Regions from separate parts of the Streptomyces sp. NPDC059534 genome, predicted to be linked through region 2. Evidence: riboswitches for the same ligand, from Rfam matches in the RefSeq annotation. Region 2 holds a riboswitch; each other region holds the start of a gene.
The links. Region 2 has a riboswitch for cyclic di-AMP ahead of ACFVZH_RS22120 (transglycosylase family protein). Riboswitches for the same ligand answer to the same signal wherever they lie in the genome.
Positions count from the first base shown of each region.

Region 1: another riboswitch for cyclic di-AMP. It lies ahead of ACFVZH_RS06030 (peptidoglycan DD-metalloendopeptidase family protein); the one in region 2 lies ahead of ACFVZH_RS22120 (transglycosylase family protein).
Region 3: another riboswitch for cyclic di-AMP. It lies ahead of ACFVZH_RS25445 (M23 family metallopeptidase); the one in region 2 lies ahead of ACFVZH_RS22120 (transglycosylase family protein).
Region 4: another riboswitch for cyclic di-AMP. It lies ahead of ACFVZH_RS27840 (M23 family metallopeptidase); the one in region 2 lies ahead of ACFVZH_RS22120 (transglycosylase family protein).

Region 1 is NZ_JBHWAQ010000004.1:16,582-21,422, forward strand. Features, by position in the region: gene ACFVZH_RS06030 (peptidoglycan DD-metalloendopeptidase family protein) at 142-1,119, opposite strand; cyclic di-AMP (ydaO/yuaA leader) riboswitch at 1,124-1,309, opposite strand; gene ACFVZH_RS06035 (tyrosine-protein phosphatase) at 1,670-2,491, shown strand; gene ACFVZH_RS06040 (DUF6126 family protein) at 2,498-2,653, opposite strand; gene ACFVZH_RS06045 (helix-turn-helix domain-containing protein) at 2,688-3,317, opposite strand; gene ACFVZH_RS06050 (aspartate aminotransferase family protein) at 3,392-4,777, opposite strand; gene hpnH (adenosyl-hopene transferase HpnH) at 4,791-4,841, opposite strand, start outside.
Region 2 is NZ_JBHWAQ010000018.1:153,148-157,988, reverse strand. Features, by position in the region: gene ACFVZH_RS22135 (globin domain-containing protein) at 1-703, opposite strand, end outside; gene ACFVZH_RS22130 (cytochrome P450) at 791-2,050, shown strand; gene ACFVZH_RS22125 (transglycosylase family protein) at 2,169-3,233, shown strand; cyclic di-AMP (ydaO/yuaA leader) riboswitch at 3,492-3,665, shown strand; gene ACFVZH_RS22120 (transglycosylase family protein) at 3,669-4,367, shown strand; gene eno (phosphopyruvate hydratase) at 4,655-4,841, shown strand, end outside.
Region 3 is NZ_JBHWAQ010000022.1:134,876-139,716, reverse strand. Features, by position in the region: gene ACFVZH_RS25455 (PrsW family intramembrane metalloprotease) at 1-334, shown strand, start outside; gene ACFVZH_RS25450 (aldo/keto reductase) at 369-1,343, opposite strand; gene ACFVZH_RS25445 (M23 family metallopeptidase) at 1,387-2,496, opposite strand; cyclic di-AMP (ydaO/yuaA leader) riboswitch at 2,508-2,654, opposite strand; gene ACFVZH_RS25440 (PP2C family protein-serine/threonine phosphatase) at 2,856-4,112, opposite strand; gene ACFVZH_RS25435 (MFS transporter) at 4,274-4,841, opposite strand, start outside.
Region 4 is NZ_JBHWAQ010000026.1:63,896-68,736, forward strand. Features, by position in the region: gene ACFVZH_RS27830 (M16 family metallopeptidase) at 1-461, shown strand, start outside; gene ACFVZH_RS27835 (M16 family metallopeptidase) at 488-1,855, shown strand; cyclic di-AMP (ydaO/yuaA leader) riboswitch at 2,055-2,220, shown strand; gene ACFVZH_RS27840 (M23 family metallopeptidase) at 2,233-3,003, shown strand; gene ACFVZH_RS27845 (GntR family transcriptional regulator) at 3,204-3,887, shown strand; gene ACFVZH_RS27850 (HPr family phosphocarrier protein) at 4,045-4,326, opposite strand; gene ACFVZH_RS27855 (GNAT family N-acetyltransferase) at 4,502-4,841, shown strand, end outside.

The DNA of each region.
Region 1 (4,841 bases), on a different contig from region 2:
CCTTCCCTTTGGGATGTGACCTACGCGACCGTAAGGAGGGGTTGACGGCGGGTGATATATGCCACCGATAAAGATTCTCCCAAGGCCGGAATACGGCGACGGCCCGGCACATACGTGCCGGGCCGTCGGAGTGCGTCCGCGTCAGACGGAGACGCCGTGCTGGCGCAGGTAGGCCAGCGGGTCGACGTCGGAGCCGTAGTTCGGGGTGGTGCGGATCTCGAAGTGCAGGTGCGGGCCGGTGGAGTTGCCCGTGGAGCCGGAGAGGCCGATCTGCTGGCCGCCGGAGACGGTCTGGCCGGACGAGACGGAGAGGGAGGAGAGGTGCGCGTACTGCGAGTAGTTGCCGTCGGCGTGCTGGATGACGACCTCGTTGCCGTAGGCGCCGCTCCAGCCGGCGGAGACGACCGTGCCGGCGCCGACGGCGCGGACGGTGGTGCCGGAGGAGGCGATGAAGTCGACACCGGTGTGGTAGCCGGAGGACCACATGGAGCCGGAGGCGTGGTACGGGGTGGAGAAGCCGCCGCCGGCGACGGGCGCGACCCAGCCGGAGGCCGAGGTGGAGGAACCGGACGACTGCGCCGTCTGGGACGACTCGGACGCGGAGTTCTCCGAGGTGGCGGCGACCGGGGCGGAGGAGCGCTCGCTGCTGCGGGAGGCGCGCTGGGTGTCGCCGTTCTTCTCCGAGCTCTTCGTGCTCTGGGTGCTCTTGGGGGCGGCGGCCTTGTGCGCGGCCGGCGCGGAGCCCTTGGCGCCGAGGGTGAGCTTCATGCCGGGCAGGATCAGCGAGGGGTTCTCGCCGACGACCTGGCGGTTGTCGGCGTACAGCTTCTGCCAGCCGCCCGCGAGGTGGTGGTCGGCGGCGATCTTCGACAGGTAGTCGCCCCGGACGACGGAGTACGTCTTCGGCGCGGCCTTGGCGGCGGCGGGCGCGGCCTGGACGGCGGCGGCCTTGACCTGGGCGGCGGCGGTGACGGCGGCCGGAGCGGACTGCTCGGCGGCGTGGGCCCCGGTCGCGCCGAGGAGCGGGAGGGCGACGACGGCGCCACCGGTGCCGGCGACGACGAATCCACGCGTGATGGGGTTGATCCTGGTACGGCGGTGCTTACCCTTCGCGGGCATGGCGAATTCCTCTCCGGCGCCTGCGAGGTGAGCTGTCGGGTTCGGGCGGGAGATGCCCGGCCGCATTCTCACGCGGCTTCACCCCAAGCCGTCCTGCATCGCGGGACCGGCGTAGTACCTGGGTCCCCCGCTCCTGCCACACATGGGTGAGTGAATTCCGGACGGTGGCAGGATTCGGCGGTCCGACCGGATTGACGGTGACGCTAGACGAGCGGGGTCGGCGCGAACAACCCACCGTTTTCCAAGGCCATTCCGCGGCACGTCATGCGGCTCGAATTCCGGTCACCCTGTGTGGATGACGGTCCCTCGATCTCCTTTTTCCGTACGGCAATTGCTCCGGGCCGTCGGCCACGATCCGTCACCTTTATGACGCTGCTCACGCGCCCTGCCCCATCTCGCCTGTAACCAGGGCGCGTTATACCTAACGCCTTAATTCGGACAGATCGCCCATTCCCGTCCGAGGGGGTGCGCCGCCCCCGCCCCGCCTGGATGATTGCCCCTGGAACCGATCTCGCGTCGGGCACCCGAACGACGACACCCAGGAGCATCCGTGACGCAGCAGCTTCCGCAGGTACCGCCCACCGAAGCGAACGAGCCCGAGCTGGCGGAGGTCCGCAACTTCCGGGACGTGGGCGGCCTGCCGACGACGGACGGGCGCGCCGTGCACCCCGGCCGCCTCTTCCGCAGCGGACACCTCGCCCACGCCACCGAGAGCGACGCCGCCTTCCTCGCCACGCTGGGACTGCACACCGTCTTCGACTTCCGCAACGAGGCCGACCGGCGGGTCGAGGGCGCGGACGTCGAGCTGCCCGGCGTACGGAACGTGAACATACCGCTGAACGACCCGGCCGACGGCAAGGAGTTCTGGAGGCTGGTGCGCGACGGCGAGATCGCGCAGCTGCGGGAGATCCTCGGCGACGGCAAGGCGGCCGCCAGGATGTCCGACTCGTACCGGAAGATGGTGGTCGAGCGGACCTCGGAGCACAGCCGGATCCTGCACTCCATGGCCGAGGAGAGCGTCCCCGCCCTGATGCACTGCGCGGCGGGCAAGGACCGTGCCGGGCTCGCCATCGCGATCACCCTGCTCGCCGTCGGGGTCGAGCGCGAGGCGATCGAGGCCGACTACGTGAAGTCGAACGACCCGCACCGCCGCTACAAGGTGCGCCGCAGCTCCACCGCCCCCGACGCGATGTCGCCCGAGGTGATGGAGCTGCTGAGCCCGCTCTTCGACGCGCGGGCGGAGTACCTGCGGGCCGCCTTCGAGACGATCGAGGCGACCTGGGGCACGGTGGAGACCTACCTCACGGAGGGCCTGAAGCTGGCCCCGGAGACCCGCGAGCGGCTGCGGGAGCGGCTGCTCACGGAGGCGTAGTCCCGCCTACTGGTTCTGCCCGCCCAGCATGAAGAGCAGGTAGAGGAACCCGGCGAAGAGGTGGCCGGCGATCAGATAGGCGAAGAGGCGCAGCACGAGACCCTTGGGGAACTTGCCCTCCCCGCGCTCCTCGCCGGTCACCGGTGCGGACTTCTCGGACATGTCGGTCCTTTCTTGTCGGACAGGATCAGGCGCGTCAGCGCAGGTGCGGGGTTCCGTCGCCGAGGCACAGCTCGGCCGCGGGGCTCTGCATCAGGGTGTGGACGAAGAGCAGCTCGGCCCCGCCGGGGGTGGCGGCGCCGATCCGGTGCGGGGTCAGCGAGTCGAAGTGCGCGCTGTCCCCGGGATCGAGGACGTGGACGGCCTCGCCGAGCGCGAGCCGCACCCGGCCCTCCAGGACGTGGATCCACTCCTCGCCGGCGTGGACGCGCACGATGTCGGCCCGGGTGGCATACGGCACGTGGACGCGCAGGCACTGGAGGGCGCGTCCGGCGCCGCCGGCCTGGCGATAGATCCAGCCGCCGGCCTCGACGGGCTCGGAGCGGTCGGCCCGGACGACGGGGTCGCGCTCGGGCGGCGCCTCGCCCAGGAGCTCGGAGACCGTCGTACCGTAGATACGGGCGAGGGCGAGCAGCATCGGCAGCGAAGGCTGTCGGTTCCCCGTCTCCAGTCGCGAGAGGTGGGCGGGCGAGAGGGCGGCCCGCTGGGCGGCGGCCTCCAGGGTGAGCCCCCGGCGGCGGCGCAGGGCCCGCAGCTGCGGGGCGACGTCGGGCAGGACGCCGGAGGCGGCGGGGTCCGGGGAGGTTTCCCCGGGGACGTGGTCCATGCCTCCATTCCGCCAGGATCGTGCCTCTGAGGCAAGTTTCTTGCCTCAGAGGCAAAACCCGGCGGGCGATCCGGTCAGCGCTGGGCGACCGCCTGCTTGACCAGGGTCTTCCCGAAGTCCCACATCAGTCCGCCACCGCCGTGGGCCTCGTCCATGACCGCCGTGAAGGCCGTGACGAACCGGTCCACGTCCGCCTCGTCGACGACCAGCGGCGGGATCAGCTTGATCACCTCCAGGTGGTCCCCGGAGACCTGGGTGAGGATCCGGTGCCGCTGGAGCAGCGGGACGACGACCATCTGGGCGAAGAGACCCTTGCGGGCCGCCTGGAGCATCGTCCAGCGGCCGCGCAGCCCCAGCGAGGACGGCCGGCCGAACTCGATCCCGATCATCAGCCCGCGCCCGCGGATCTCGTGCAGCAGCTCGTACCGGGGCACGAGCTCCTTCAGCCGGCCGGAGAGCAGGCCGCCGATCCGGCGGGCGTGCGCGACCGTCCCCTCGGTCTCCATGACCGAGAGGACGGCGAGGCCGGCCGCCATGGCCTGCGCGTTCGAACCGAAGCTCGCCGAGTGGACCAGGACCCGGTCCATCGACGAGTAGACCTTCTTGAAGATCCAGTCCTTGCCGAGGGTGGCGCCGACCGGCACGTAGCCGCCGGAGAGCGCCTTGGCGACGCAGACCAGGTCCGGCTCGACGCCCTCCTCGTGCTGGTAGGCGTAGAAGTCGCCGGTCCTGCCGAGGCCGGTCTGCACCTCGTCCGCGATGAGCAGGGCGCCGTGCCGGTGGAGCAGCTCCTGGGCGGCGCGCAGGAAGCCCGGCGGGGACTCGTGGACGCCCTTGCCCTGGATGGGCTCCACGACGAAGGCGGCCACGTCGCCCTTGCGCAGTTCCCGCTCCAGGGCGTCGAGGTCGCCGAGCGCGATCGCCGTGTCGGGCAGCAGCGGCGCGAAGCCGTCCCGGAAGCCGGCCTCGCCGTTGACGGAGAGGGAGCCGGTGGTGAGGCCGTGGAAGGCGTGGGAGCAGTAGACGACCCTGGGCCGCCCGGTGGCGTACCGGGCGAACTTGAGGGCGGTCTCCACGGCCTCCGTGCCGCTGTTGCCGAAGAAGACCCGGTCGAGGTGCGGGCTGTGGGCGAGCAGCCGTTCGGCGAGCAGCCCGGGGAGCGGCTGGCAGTCGAACCGGGTGAGGTCGGCGAGCTGGGCGTCCAGGACGTCGTGGAGGGCCTTGCGGACGACGGGGTGGTGCCGTCCGAGGCCCATCACGCCGAAGCCGGCGAGCATGTCGAGGTGGTCGACGCCGTCGGCGTCCCAGAAGTGGGCGCCCTCGGCCCGCTCGTACACCTTGTCGAAGCCGATGGTGTGGAGCATCCGCGGCAGCTGGTGGTTGAGGTACCTGGCGTGCAGCTCGTAGCGCTCGCCGCCGCGCTCGGCGAGCAGCGCCCGCAGGTCGAACTCCCCGCTCATCGCTCCCCCGTCCTCACCCGTTGTTCCCGGAGACGGTCTCCCTGATGGCGCGCAGGGACTCCTT
Region 2 (4,841 bases):
GTGCGCCGCCGGGGGCGCTGAGCCGCAGGAAGTCGCCCGGGCCGGTCTCCTCGACGAGCGCGGTGCTCATCGCGCCGCCCGGGATGCGGCTCACGTGCAGGTCGACCGTGCCGTCCGGGCGGGGCGCGTTGGCGAGGGAGTAGGTGCGCCAGACGCGGGGCACGCGCAGCGAACTGACGCTGACGTACTGCCCGGGGAGGTACGGCAGGGGGCGGCGGGGGTGGAGGGTGAGGACGGCGAGGTCCTCGCCGAACCGCTGGTGCCGGACGACGTCCGCGTCCCACCAGGACGGCTCGCCGGCCGCGGCCGCCTCGTCGGCGCCGGCCAGCATCAGGTCGGAGACCAGGCCGTACGCCTCGGACCACGCCTTCTCCGCCTCCCTCGTCCAGGCGGAGCCGGCGGCGTGCGCGAAGGCGGCGAGCAGGCTCCCGCCGACGGCGGCGTACAGCGCGGGTGAGGCGAGGAACTTGCGGTGGTCGCGCCCCAGCTGTCCCAGGTAGGCGGCGAGACCGGGGTCCTCCAGGTGCGTCACGACATGGGTGAGCGCCGCGAAGAGCCGGTCGCGCTGCGGCTGCATCTCCTCGGGGAAGAGCTCGCGCATGGCGGGGTTGTTCCAGAAGAGGTGCGAGTAGAAGAAGGTGACGGCTTGTTCGGCGCGTCTCTCGACGACGGCGAACGTAGCTCTGAGCAGCTGGGGATCCACCGACATGAATCTAGGGCACGACCTGTACCCCTTGATCACAGGTTCTCCACGAACGTGCCCTCCGGAGCGGACCTGTACGGTCGTGGCGTGAGCACAACCCCCGGCCCCGCCCCCTCGCCCGAGCTCTTCACCTGGGAGTTCGCAAGCGATCCGTACCCCGCCTACGCCTGGCTGCGGGAGCACGCGCCGGTGCACCGGACGACGCTGCCCAGCGGCGTCGAGGCATGGCTCGTGACCCGGTACGCCGACGCCCGCCAGGCCCTCGCGGACCAGCGGCTCTCCAAGAACCCGGCGCACCACGACGAGTCCCCGCACGCGAAGGGGAAGACGGGCATCCCGGGCGAGCGCAAGGCCGAGCTGATGACCCACCTGCTCAACATCGACCCGCCCGACCACACCCGGCTGCGGCGGCTCGTGTCGAAGGCGTTCACCCCGCGCCGGGTCGCCGAGTTCGCACCGCGCGTGCAGGAGCTGACCGACCGGCTCATCGACTCCTTCGCCGAGCGGGGGAGCGCCGACCTGATCCACGAGTTCGCGTTCCCGCTGCCGATCTACGCGATCTGCGACCTCCTCGGCGTGCCGCCGGAGGACCAGGACGACTTCCGGGACTGGGCGGGGATGATGATCCGCCACGGCGGCGGGCCGCGCGGCGGGGTCGCGCGCTCGGTGAAGAAGATGCGCGGCTATCTCGCCGAGCTGATCCACCGCAAGCGCGAGGAGTCCGGCGAGGACCTCATCTCGGGGCTCATCAGGGCCTCCGACCACGGCGAGCACCTCACCGAGAACGAGGCCGCCGCCATGGCCTTCATCATTCTGTTCGCCGGTTTCGAGACGACCGTGAACCTCATCGGCAACGGGGTCTACCAGCTGCTGCGCCACCCCGGAGAGCGCGAGCGGCTCCAGGCGTCGATCGTGGCGGGGGAGCCGGGGCTGCTGGAGACCGGTGTCGAGGAACTGCTGCGGTACGACGGGCCGGTGGAGATGGCGACCTGGCGGTACGCGACGCGGGCGCTGACGATCGGCGGTCAGGAGATCCCGGCGGGGGACCCGGTCCTCGTCGTGCTCGCCGCGGCCAACCGCGACCCGGCGCGGTTCGCGGGGGCGGACACGCTGGACCTCGGCCGGCGCGACAACCAGCACCTCGGGTACGGGCACGGCATCCACTACTGCCTGGGCGCGCCCCTGGCCCGGCTGGAGGGGCAGACCGCGCTCGCGACGCTGCTGACGCGCCTGCCGGACCTGCGACTTGCCGTCGATCCGGACGAACTGCGGTGGCGTGGTGGGCTCATCATGCGGGGATTGCGCACGCTTCCGGTGGAATTCTCCACTTCCGCCCCCCGGAAGTGAACTGACACCGCATCAGAAATGTGATCTTCACGTGATCGGGGGTCCATCGACTTGTGACGAGCGTTCGAATACCGCTACGTTTCGCCGCAGTCTCAGCCGTCACGCGAAAGGCGCTTCTATGCGTTCCGGGAACGGACGACACCGTCGCCCCCGTCAGGCCCCCGCCCTCGTCGTCGCCGCCGGTGTGACCGGATCCGCGATGGCGCTGCCGCTGCTCGCCACGGGGTCCGCCTCCGCCGCCGACGCCGCCACCTGGGACCGGGTCGCCGAGTGCGAATCCGGTGGCCAGTGGAGTGCCAACTTCGGCAACGGGATGTACGGCGGCCTCCAGTTCACCCAGGACAGCTGGGAGCGGAACGGTGGCCTGGCCTACGCCCCCAGCCCCGACCTGGCCAGCCGCGCCCAGCAGATCGCGGTGGCCGAGAAGGCCCTTGCCAAGGGCAGCACCGAGTGGGCCACCTGCGCGCCGATCGCCGGCCTGACCAACGACGGCAAGGCCACCGGGGTGGACCCCGGACCGACGGCCGTCCCGACGACCCCCGCCGGGCCGGTCGCCGAGTCGAACCGGACCTCCGGCCTCCCCGCGGGCTCCGCCGGCGCCTTCCGGCCCGCCGGGACGCCGAAGGGCGCGAAGGCCGCCACGGCCGCGCCCAGCGCGCCCGCCGTCCCCGAGGACCCGAACGCCTCGGTCACCCCGACCGCGCCGGTCACCCCGGACGCGTCCACGACCCCGGGCGCGCCGACGACCCCGGTCACGCCCGACACGTCCGTTACGCCCGGTACGCCCGTCTCTCCCGACGCGACCGAGGGTGACGCGTCGTCGGCCACGCCCGGATCCGGCAAGCACCGGGGCGAGGCCGCTCCGGAGGAAACCGGCAAACCGGGCACTTCGGCAGAATCAGGCAAGCATGCCTCCAAGGACAAGTCGGCCGAAAGTCCCGCGTCGGCGCCCTCGACTGACGGCGTGAAGAATTCGGACGCAACGGACACTCAGGACACTTCGGGCGAGTACACCGTGCAGCCCGGCGACAGCCTGTCGGACATCGCGCGGTCGAACGAACTGCCCGGCGGCTGGACGGCCCTCTATGACGCCAACCGGCGGACGGTAGGCGCCGATCCGGACCTGATCCTGCCTGGTCAGAGCCTTGAGCTGACGGCGGATCCGGTCACGACGGCAGGGTAGTTCGGGGCTGTATGTCCGGTTCTGGGCAAGTGAGACATGGGTCTCTTCGCCTCAACTGGCGTGTCCTGTCCGTAACCTTTGCCTCCGTCACCTCTCACCTGCGCAAACGCCCCCCACCGGAGGGCAAGTAGGGGCGATATTTCCGCAATGAGCCTCTTTGAACTTCCGGTGGGTCTGTGTCTACGGTCGTAACCGCTCGCCACCGCGGGCCCCGTCGACCGAAACGCCGAATCCTGCCGTCGGCCGATGGGAACAGTCGTCGCGTCAGCGCCGAAGGCAGGAGCGGGGGACCCAAGGTAAGTGCCGGCCCCGGCCGTTGAGACAGACGGCCGACGATCGGCTTGGGGTGAAGTCGCGTGCAAGGACACGCGGCCGGGCAACTCATTGGCCCGAACCCGACAGCTCACCTCGCAGGCGTCGGTGAGGAGAATCTCCATGCTGTTTTCCGGCAAGGGCAAACACCGTCGTCCCTCCAAGGCCACCCAGGTCGCCACGCTCGTCGGCGTCACCGGTGTCGCCGTCGCCGCCCCGCTGATGACCGCGGGCACCGCCTCGGCCGCCACGGTCTCCGAGTGGGACCGGGTCGCCCAGTGCGAGTCCGGCGGCAACTGGGCCATCAACACGGGCAACGGCTACTACGGCGGCCTGCAGTTCTCGTCGTCCACCTGGGCCGCGTACGGCGGCACCGCCTACGCCCCCAACGCCCACCAGGCGTCGAAGTCGCAGCAGATCACCGTCGCCGAGAAGGTCCTCGCGGGCCAGGGCAAGGGTGCCTGGCCGAGCTGTGGCGTGGGCCTCTCCCGCACCACCTACACCGGTGGCGCCGCGGCCCCCGCCCCCGAGCGCAAGGTCTCGCAGCCGACCACCCGCAGCGAGCAGCGCCAGGTCCCCAAGAAGGTCACGACCCCGCAGACCCCGCGGAAGGCGACCACCCCGAAGACCGTCACCACCCCGGCCGGCGTGACGGTGAAGAAGGGCAACGGCGAGTACCAGGTCAAGCCCGGCGACACCCTCGGCACCATCGCCCGGGCGCACGGCGTCCAGGGCGGCTGGGCGAAGCTCTTCGAGCTGAACAAGGACGTCGTCGACGACGCCGACCTGATCTACGTGGGCCAGCAGCTCCGCCTCAAGTGAGCCAGGCGACCCTCCCGCGGTGACCACCCCGGTCCGGCGTGCCCTCCCCCGTGCACGCCGGACCGGGGTTCCGCCGTGTATAGGGGGAAGTGTTCGGGACATCCTGCGGTTACCGCCCAGTAGATCTGGGGCCCTTCATCCCGAGATGCGTGCCCTTGGGTCCTTTTTCGTCCCAGGGTGCGGGCGCCCGGCGGGCGGGAGCCCCCGAGCCGGTTAGGCTCTTGTCGCAAGGCCAAGCGACCCTGCACCGACCTTGCGTCACATCCAGCGTCACATCCCAGAAGGAGATGCTCGTGCCGTCCATCGACGTCGTCGTAGCCCGGGAAATCCTGGACTCCCGAGGCAACCCCACGGTCGAGGTCGAGGTCGGCCTCGACGACGGCAGCACCGGTCGTGCTGCTGTTCCGTCCGGCGCCTCCACCGGTGCCTTCGAGGCCATCGAGCTCCGCGACGGTGACCCCAACCGTTACCAGG
Region 3 (4,841 bases), on a different contig from region 2:
CTGGCTCTCCCCCGCCGAGCCGCTCGCGCTCTCCTCGATGCGCGCCCGCCGGCTGGCCCGGACGTCCGCCGGCCGGACGTACGGCCCGGCGGCGGCGCGGGCCGTCGGCGAGTACGAGTCCTTCGCGACGACCCTCGCGTTCCTCCGGGACCGGGCCCGGCGCGGCACGGCCGGACCGGACTTCCCGGCCCGCGAGCAGGAACTGCTGCACCACCTGTGGCAGCGCCGCCAGGTCGCCTCGCCGGCGCTGACGTACGCGGCACGGGCGACGGGCCGGGTGTGGGCGCCGCCGCAGTACCTGGACTACGGCGGCTACAACCCGTACCGGAGCTAGGGGTGTCGAGGGGTGTCGTGCCGATCGGGCCGGATCAGGGAGCGGCGTCGCGGGACACCCGCTGGCCGGCGGACGCCTCGGTGAGCAGGGTCAGCTCGGCCTCGGTGAGCGTGAGGCCGGCGGACGCGACCAGCGCCGGGAGCTGTTCGACCGTACGGGCCGAGGCGATGGGCGCGGCGACGGTGGGCCGGGAGGCGAGCCAGGCGAGGGCGACGGTGGCGAGCTCCGCCCCGTGCGCCTCGGCGACCGTGTCGAGCGCGGAGAGGACGGCCCGGCCCCGCTCGGTGTCGAGGTGGCCGCCGGCTCCGGCGGCGCGGACGCTGTCGACGGTGGCGCCGGGGCGGTACTTGCCGGTGAGGAATCCGGAGGCGAGGCCGTAGTAGGGGACGGCGGCGAGACCGGCCCGCTCGGCGGTCTCCAGGAGCGGGCCCTCGTAGGTCTCGCGGGAGACCAGGTTGTAGTGCGGCTGGAGGGCGACGTAGCGGGTGAGGCCCTCGGCCTCGGCGAAGTCGAGGGAGGCGCGCAGCCGCTCCGGGGAGATGTTGGAGGCGGCGACGGCGCGCACCTTGCCGTCCTTCACCAGCTGGTCGAGGGCGGTGACGATCTCCTCGACCGGCACGGACTCGTCGTCGAAGTGCGTGTAGTAGAGGTCGATGTGTTCGGTGCCGAGGCGGCGCAGCGACTCCTCGGCGGCGCCCTTGATGGTGGTGGCGGAGAGCCCCTTGAAGTGGGGGTGGGCGCCGACCTTGGTGGCGACGACGATGTCGGCGCGGTTGCCCCGGGAGGCGAGCCAGCGGCCGATGACGGTCTCGGACTCGCCGCCCTCGTTGCCCTCGGCCCAGGCGGAGTAGACGTCGGCGGAGTCGACGAAGTTGCCGCCCGCGGCGGCGTAGGCGTCGAGGACGGCGAAGGACTGTGCCTCGTCGGCGGTCCAGCCGAAGACGTTGCCGCCCAGGGCGAGCGGGAAGACGTGCAGGTCGGAGCTGCCCAGCGGGCGGAGAGTGGTCATGGGTGGATCAACCGCTCCGGCCGCCGGGCCTATTCCGCTTCGGTCAGAGCGACAGGCCCTTGGAGCGGAGCCACTGCGCCGGGTCGATGCCGTCGCCGCCCGGGGTGTGGACCTCCATGTGGAGGTGGGCGCCGGTGACGTTGCCGGTGGCGCCGACGCGGCCGATGGTCTCGCCGGTGCCCACCGTCTGGCCCGCGGAGACCGTCATCGACGAGAGGTGGCAGTACCAGACCTCGGTGCCGTCCCCCAGCTCCAGGACGATCCGGTAGCCGTAGGAGCCGGACCAGCCGGCCGACTTGACTGTGGCGCCGTGGACCGCCTTGAGCGGGGTGCCCGTGGGCGCGGCGAAGTCGAGGCCGGTGTGGTAGCCGGAGGACCACATCGAGCCGGACTGCATGTAGGAGGCGGTGAGGGTGTACGAGGAGAGGGGCAGCGAGTAGCTCGCGGCGAGCTTCGCGAGGCGCTCGGCCTCGGCCTTCGCAGCGGCTTCCGCCTCCGCCTTCGCCTTCGCTTCCGCCTCGGCCTTCGCCTTGGCCTCGGCGGCCGCCTTGGCCGCCGCGTCGGCCTTGGCCGCGGCTTCCGCCGCCGCCTTCTCGGCCGCCGCCTCTTCCGCCGCCGCCTTGTCGGCGGCGTCGGCGGACGCCTGCTGCTGCTCGGCCTGCTGGAGGATGCGGGCGCGCAGGGCCTCGCCCGCGTCGCCGGCGCCGGTCGCGGTCTTCGCGGCCTGGTCGTCCTGGCCGGTCCGCTCGTCGGTGGTGGTGTACGTGGCGGCGGTGAGCGGGTTGGGGTTGGCGCGGGCCGCGCTGACCGGCTCGGGGTCCTCGTCGGGGAGGAGGTCGCCGACGCCGGGGAGGTCGTGGGCGTCCGGCAGGCCGAGGTCGGGAAGGTCGGGGAGCGAGATCGCGACCGGGGGCTTCTCCTGCGCGGTGGCGAGGCCGCCCGCGCCGACCGCGGCGATCACGCCGACGCCGAGGACGGTGGAGGAACGGGCGAAGTTGGAGCGCTGCTTGACGACCCGGTGCCGGCCGCCGGAGCGGCTCTCGGCGCGGAGGGAACCCTCGGTGGGGTTCCATTCGGTGTCCGGGGCGGCGGGACCCGCACCGCCACCGAAGGCATCGAAGGGGGCTTCGGGTGCGGGGGTGTTGGACGCCACGGAGGGGCGCTCCTTTCCTTCCTTCTCGCCTACCGGGTTAGCTGACGGGTTCGGAGCAGGAAGGTCTCCTACGGACACGGTCGCACAGGTGCGAAAGGCCCGATTCACCCCAAGTGGTGGTTCCCCGGTTCCCTTTCAGGATTCGGCGCGTGCGCACGGTGCCGCCTCTTGCGACGGCTGGGACGACCGCGCTGCGTTATCGAACGTTAATAGACAGGGGGTCCCGATTCCAAGCTGTTCCTCTTGATCGTTCATTGAATTGGGGGAGAATAGACCGAGTTGACCCCCCTTCAGAACGAGATCACCAAACCCTCTCGATCTGACGTTATGTCAATTGTTATCACAGGGACACCTCTCGACTACGCCTGGTGACCGGGCCCTCCCGGCGGCACCACCGGCATGGTCCGGCGCCGCTGCGGCTGCCCCGTCGCGGGCCGGCTCACCGCGAGCAGCGCCATGTCGTCCGTCGCCCCTCCGCCGGTGTGCAGCCGTACGTCGTCCACCAGCGCGTCGAGCAGTTCCTCCGGCCCCGGGAAGATCCGGCCGGCGAGCCGCTCCGCGGGGTCGTAGAAGACGCCCTCCGCGTTCCGCGCCTCCGACAGGCCGTCGGTGTAGAACAGCAGCGTCGCGCCCGGCGGGTAGGGCCGCGCCTCGGCCCGGTCCGGCCACACCGCCAGGTCCCCCATGCCGAGCGGCAGCGCCGCCTCCGACGGCTCCAGCAGGTCCAGCCGCCCGTCCGTGAACAGCATCAGCGGGGGCGGGTGGCCTCGGTTCACGACCCGGACGAACCCGTCGAACGTACCGCTGCCGTCGGCACGCGGGATCTCGGCGAGGACCGCGGTGGTGAACCCCTCGAAGGCGTCGAGTCCGTGGCGGCGGGTGCCCTCCCGGGCCAGCGCCCGTTCGAGGCGCTGCGCCACGCCCTCCAAGGTCCGCTCCTGCTCGGCCGCCTCCCGGAACGCCCCGATGACGACGGCGACGGCCTCGACCGCCTCCAGCCCCTTGCCGCGGACGTCCCCGACCACCAGCCGCACCCCGTGCGGGGTGTCCTGGACGGCGAACAGGTCGCCGCCGATGAACGCGTCCGCCTGCGCGGCCTCGTACCGCGCCGCGCACTGGACCCCGCCGATCCGCTCGGTCGGCATCGGCAGCACCGCCTTCTGCGCGGTCTCCGCGATGACCCGTGCCGAGGCGAGCCGTTCGCCGCTGCGCCGCACCACCCGGTTGATGAGGAGGGCCAGCGCCGAGACGGTGACGACGGTCAGGGTCTCGGTCAGCCCCGGGATGTCGCTCGCGGTGTCGTTGTAGAGGTGCAGCCCGACGGAGGCGAGGGCGGCGGCGAGTCCGGTCAGCAGCGTGGTGAGCATGGAGAAGAACGGCGCGGCGATCAGCGGGGCGGCGGAGAACAGCGGGGCCGCCGTGTACGCGGGCGGGGTCAGCACGTCGAAGACGACACCGCCCGCGATGACCAGCGGCGGCAGGGCCCGGATGAACCGCCGGGCACCGCCGTAGGCACGGCGGTCCGCGCCGCGCCGCCCGCCGCCCGCCGCTCCTAGGGGGTGCCCCACCTGTGCTCTCCTGCCCGGTCCGCCCGGCCGCGGTCCGCACCGCGCCATCCCAGGGTGGCCGCCGCCGCACCGGGCGGCGACTCCCGTGCGGCCGACTGGCGTAGCCCGGCCGGGCGGGCGACCCGGCGGACAAACGACCCGGGCAGCCGGGCGGACAGGCGGCCCGACGAACAAGCGGGGGCGACCCGGCGGCCGCTCGGGCCGCTTCCTCAGTCCCCGGCCGCCGCGGCGAGCCGCCCGCCCCGGGCCAGCAGGGCCATGGCCGCCGCGCACACCAGGCCCACGGCGCACAGGGCGAACCACGGCACCGCCGACCAGCCGGTCACGTCGAGCAGCGCGCCCGTCCCCAGGTTCCCGAGGGTGATCCCGACCCCGCACACGGTGTTGTAGAGCCCGTAGTGGGTGGCCACCCAGCGCCCCCGGGACAGGGCGACGACGGTGTCCATCTCGTACGGGTAGAGCACCGCGTTCGCGACGGCCAGCACGGCCGCGCACAGCAGGAGCCCGGCCGCGCCCCGGCCCAGCGTCGCCGGGGCCAGGAAGGCCACGCCCATCAGGCCGAGCCCGAGGACGAGACAGCGCTCCCGGCTCAGCCGGCGCCGGCACCAGGCCGTGATCCGCAGCTGGCCGGCGAGCGCGACCAGCGCCGAGACGACGAACAGCGCCGTCGTCAGCGCCGTTCCGTCCGCCGCGAGCGGCAGCGCCAGGTAGACCTGGAAGGACAGGACGTACGAGCCCGTCATGGCGAGCGAGAAGAACCAGAAGGTGCGGTGGGAC
Region 4 (4,841 bases), on a different contig from region 2:
ACAACCGGCTGGTCCGCCGCGACCGCACGGCCGTGGCGGCCGGCTTCGGCCTGCTGCGGCTGGCCGGCGCGCCCTCGCTCGGCTGGCTGGACGTGAAGACCTCCGGTGGCGTCGAGGTCCCGCAGATCGAGGCGGCCGTCGACGAGGAGCTCGCCCGGTTCGCCGCGGAGGGCCCCACGTCCGAGGAGATGGAGCGCGCGCAGGCCCAGTTGGAGCGCGAGTGGCTGGACCGGCTCGGCACCGTCGCGGGCCGTGCCGACGAACTGTGCCGGTTCGCCGTGCTGTTCGGCGACCCGCAGCTGGCCCTGACGGCCGTGGACCGGGTCCTGGCCGTCACGGCCGAGGAGGTGCAGGCGGTCGCCGCGGCCCGGCTGCGTCCCGACAACCGCGCGGTGCTGGTCTACGAGCCGGTGACCGCCGACGAGAGCGACAGCGACGAGGAAGAGGGGGCGGACCAGTGACCGACGCTGCCGCGTCTTTGACGAGCATGGACTTCCACCCGCAGCCGGAGCCGGGGGTCGCCAGGCCCTGGGCGTTCCCCGCCCCGGACCGGGGGAAGCTGGACAACGGACTGACGCTGCTGACCAGTCACCGCCCCGGCCAGCAGGTCGTGGCCGTGGAGATCTTCCTGCCGGCCCCGCTGGACGCCGAGCCCGCCGGGCTCGACGGCGTCGCCACCATCATGGCCCGCGCGCTCTCGGAGGGCACGGACCGGCGCAGCGCCGAGGAGTTCGCGGCCGAGCTGGAGCGGTGCGGCGCCACGCTCGACGCGCACGCCGACCACCCGGGCGTACGGGTCTCCCTGGAGGTTCCCGTCTCCCGGCTGCCCAAGGCGCTCGGGCTGCTCTCCGAGGCGCTGATCGCGCCGGCGTTCCTGGACACCGAGATCGAGCGCCTGGTGCGCAACCGTCTCGACGAGATCCCGCACGAGACGGCCAACCCGAGCCGCCGCGCCGCCAAGCAGCTCTCCAAGGAGCTCTTCCCGGCCGAGTCCCGGATGTCCCGGCCGCGCCAGGGAACCGAGGAGACCGTCGCCGCGATCGACGCGGCCGCCGTCCGCGCCTTCTACGAGGCGTACGTCCGGCCCGGCACCGCCACCGCCGTGGTCGTCGGCGACCTGACCGGGGTCGACCTCGACAAGGTCCTCGCGGACACGCTGGGCGCCTGGACCGGTGAGCCGGCCGAGCCGCTCCCCATGCCGTCGATCACCGCCGACGACACCGGACGGGTCGTCATCGTGGACCGTCCCGGCGCCGTCCAGACCCAGCTGCTCATCGGCCGGGTCGGTCCCGACCGGCACGACGTCGTCTGGCCGGCCCAGGTCCTCGGCACGTACTGCCTCGGCGGCACCCTCACCTCGCGGCTCGACCGGGTCCTGCGCGAGGAGAAGGGCTACACGTACGGTGTGCGGGCCTTCGGCCAGGTCCTCCGCTCGGACGCCGGGGGGAACGGCGCCGCGATGCTCGCCATCAGCGGCTCCATCGACACCCCCAACACCGGTCCGGCGCTCGAGGACCTGTGGCAGGTGCTGCGCACCCTCGCCGCCGAGGGGCTCACGGACGCCGAGCGCGAGACCGCCGTGCAGAACCTGGTGGGGGTCGCGCCGCTCAAGTACGAGACGGCCGCCTCCGTCGCCGGGACGCTCGCCGACCAGGTCGAGCAGCACCTTCCGGACGACTTCCAGGCGCAGTTGTACGCGCGTCTCGCCGAGACCGGCACGGTGGAGGCGACCGCTGCCGTGGTCAGCGCCTTCCCCGTGGACCGGCTCGTCACGGTGCTCGTGGGTGACGCGGCGCAGATCGCGGAGCCGGTGCGGGCGCTCGGCATCGGTGAAGTGACCGTCGTGACCGGCTGATTCCGGCCCCGACGTGGCAACGGGAGGACCCCGGCGGTGTGTTCGCCGGGATCCTCCCCTTTGTCCGTATTGAGGGTAAAGGTTGGCGTATGCCCTGTGGCATGTCTTACAAAAAGCGTGTCTGGTTGGTGATTGAAAGACGATCCGCATAGCGTCGGTGCGGCTGTTCGTCAGTTGCACGTGCCGCAGCCGCGGCATCGGACAGTCATCGCCGAGTCCCCGTCAGGCGCGAGCCTGGGGAGCCGGGGACCCATATGAAGTCCCTGGGGTGAATCGGACGCCTTCGTCTCGTACGGAGGGGCCCGTAGGAGACCTTCCTGCTCCGAACCCGTCAGCTAACCCGGTAGGCGAGAAGGAAGGAAAGGACCAGCCTCTACATGGCGTTCACCCGTGCCACCGGGAAGCATCGTGCTCCGAGCCGGATGGCGCGCCGCGGCGTGGGCATCGCCGGCGTCGCGACCCTCGCCACCACCGGCGTCATCGGAACCCTCGCTTCCCCGGCGCTCGCCGCCGACACGGACAACCGCTCCGCCGAGGACACCGGCCTCACCCAGGTGATCACCGAGGACTCCCTCGCGGACCGGCTCAACGCGCAGGCCGCCGCCCAGGAGCGGGAGGCGTTCGAGGCCGTCGCCAAGGCGAAGGCCCAGGCCGAGGCGAAGCGCAAGGCCGAGGCCCGCGCCAAGGAGATCCGACTGGAGCGGGAGCGCGCCGCCCGCGAGGCCGAGCGCCGCCGCCTGAACTCCTTCCAGCTCCCCGTCGCCGGCTCGTACGTCTCCACCGGGTACAAGACCGGCGGGTCGCTCTGGTCCTCCGGCAGCCACTCGGGCGTCGACTTCCACGCCGCCTACGGCACCCAGGTCGTCTCCGTCGGCTCCGGCACCGTCGTCGAGGCTGGCTGGGGCGGCGCGTACGGCAGCAACATCGTCATCCGGATGAACGACGGCACGTTCACCCAGTACGGGCACCTCTCCTCCATCGGGGTCCACGTCGGCCAGACCGTCGAGCCCGGCGAGCAGATCGGCGTCTCCGGCTCGTCCGGCAACTCCACCGGCCCGCACCTCCACTTCGAGGCGCGCACCACCGCGGAGTACGGCTCCGACATCAACCCGGTCGCGTACCTCCGCGCCCGCGGCGTCGCGGTCTGACCGCAGCCCGCCGCACCTCGCGTCGCAAAAGCCCCGGCTCGTACTGAGCCGGGGCTTTTCGCTGACCCGCCGGCGGCCGAGTAACATCATGGATTTCCCTGGGGCATCGGAAATTCCGGCGCGCTGCAATAGAGTCGAAGATCAGGCGCAGAACAGGCGCCGCTCGAATTGTCTCGCGCGGACCAAGGCGGAGGTCGGACATGCGCATTCCCGCGCACTCGGTATGCACGGCGATCCGGGACGACATCGTCTCCGGTGTCTACGAGCGGGGCAGCCGGCTGACCGAGGAACAGCTCGCCCGCCGGTACGGGGTCTCCCGCGTCCCGGTCCGTGAGGCCCTGCGCACCCTGGAGTCCGAGGGCTTCGTCGTCACCCGCCGGCACGCGGGCGCGCATGTCGCCGAGCCCACGGAGCAGGAGGCGGCCGACCTCCTCGACATGCGGTCGCTGCTGGAACCGCTGGGGGCCGCCCGGGCCGCGCAACGGCGCACCGACGCCCACCTCAAGGTGCTGCGCGGCCTAGTCAGGCTGGGGCAGGAGCGCGCCCGGCGGGGCCAGGGCGAGGATCTGCGCTCGCTGGGCGGCTGGTTCCACGAGACGCTCGCGCAGGCTTCCGGCAGCCCGGCCCTGACGGCGCTGCTCACCCAGCTGCGCCACAAGATCGCGTGGATGTACACGGTGGACCAGCCCGCCCAGCCGGTGGAGGTCTGGGCCGAGCACGGCGCGATCGTGGACGCGGTGGCGCGCGGTGACGCCGAGCGGGCCAGGGGGCTGACCGCGCTGCACGCGGAGCGCACGCTGCCGCTGCACCGGCTCAAAACATCGGAGCGCGGCCGTGTGAGGGTTTCGCAACATGTCGTCAACACGGCGAGCGTCCGGAATTAACGCGGCCGCCGTATACAAAGAAGAGGAATTCGGCGGACGCTGTTCGTGCTGCCCGGAAACAGGCTTTCGCGGAAATGCGAAAGCCGTGACCGCCTCGATTTGGGCAGTCACGGCTTTTCGGTGTGCGGAATCCGATCGGAATCCGTACGGGCGTGGATCAGACGGTCTCGGGGAGCTCGTCCAGGCCCTCGGCGACCAGCTTCGCGAGACGGTCCAGGGCGACCTCGGCACCGTCGGCGTCGGAGGCCAGGACGATCTCCTCGCCGCCCTGCGCGCCCAGACCGAGCACCGCGAGCATGGACGCGGCGTTCACCGGGGAGCCGTCGGTCTTGGCGATCGTCACCGGAACGCCGGAAGCCGTGGCGGCACGGACGAAGATGGACGCGGGGCGGGCGTGCAGGCCCTCGGCCCAGCCGACGTTGACGCGGCGCTCAGCCATGGTGTTGCCCTTCAAGTCTCAAGCGGGTTGTCTAGACCAGTCTCTCATGTGCTGCGTGGTGCTCGCGCCGACCTTCGGCCCGGATCGGACCGCCCTTCGGCCCTCCCTACCTTGCACGGCGCGCACCCGCCGCGCGAGCGATGCCACGGTCGTGTCGCGGCCGTAGGCTGACCCCATGCAGAGCGCGTCGGAGCAGTCGGAAGCGGCGGATCGACCGGCCCCGCCGGCACCACCGGAGCACGCCTACCCCGACCACTGGGAAGCGGACGTGGTCCTCCGCGACGGCGGCACCGCGCGCATCAGGCCCATCACCGCGGACGACGCCGACCGGCTCGTAAGCTTCTACGAGCAGGTTTCGGACGAGTCGAAGTACTACCGCTTCTTCGCCCCCTACCCGCGCCTCTCGGCCAAGGACGTCCACCGCTTCACCCACCACGACTTCGTGGACCGGGTGGGACTCGCGGCGACCGTGGGCGGCGAGTTCATCGCCACCGTCCGCTACGACCGCATCGACG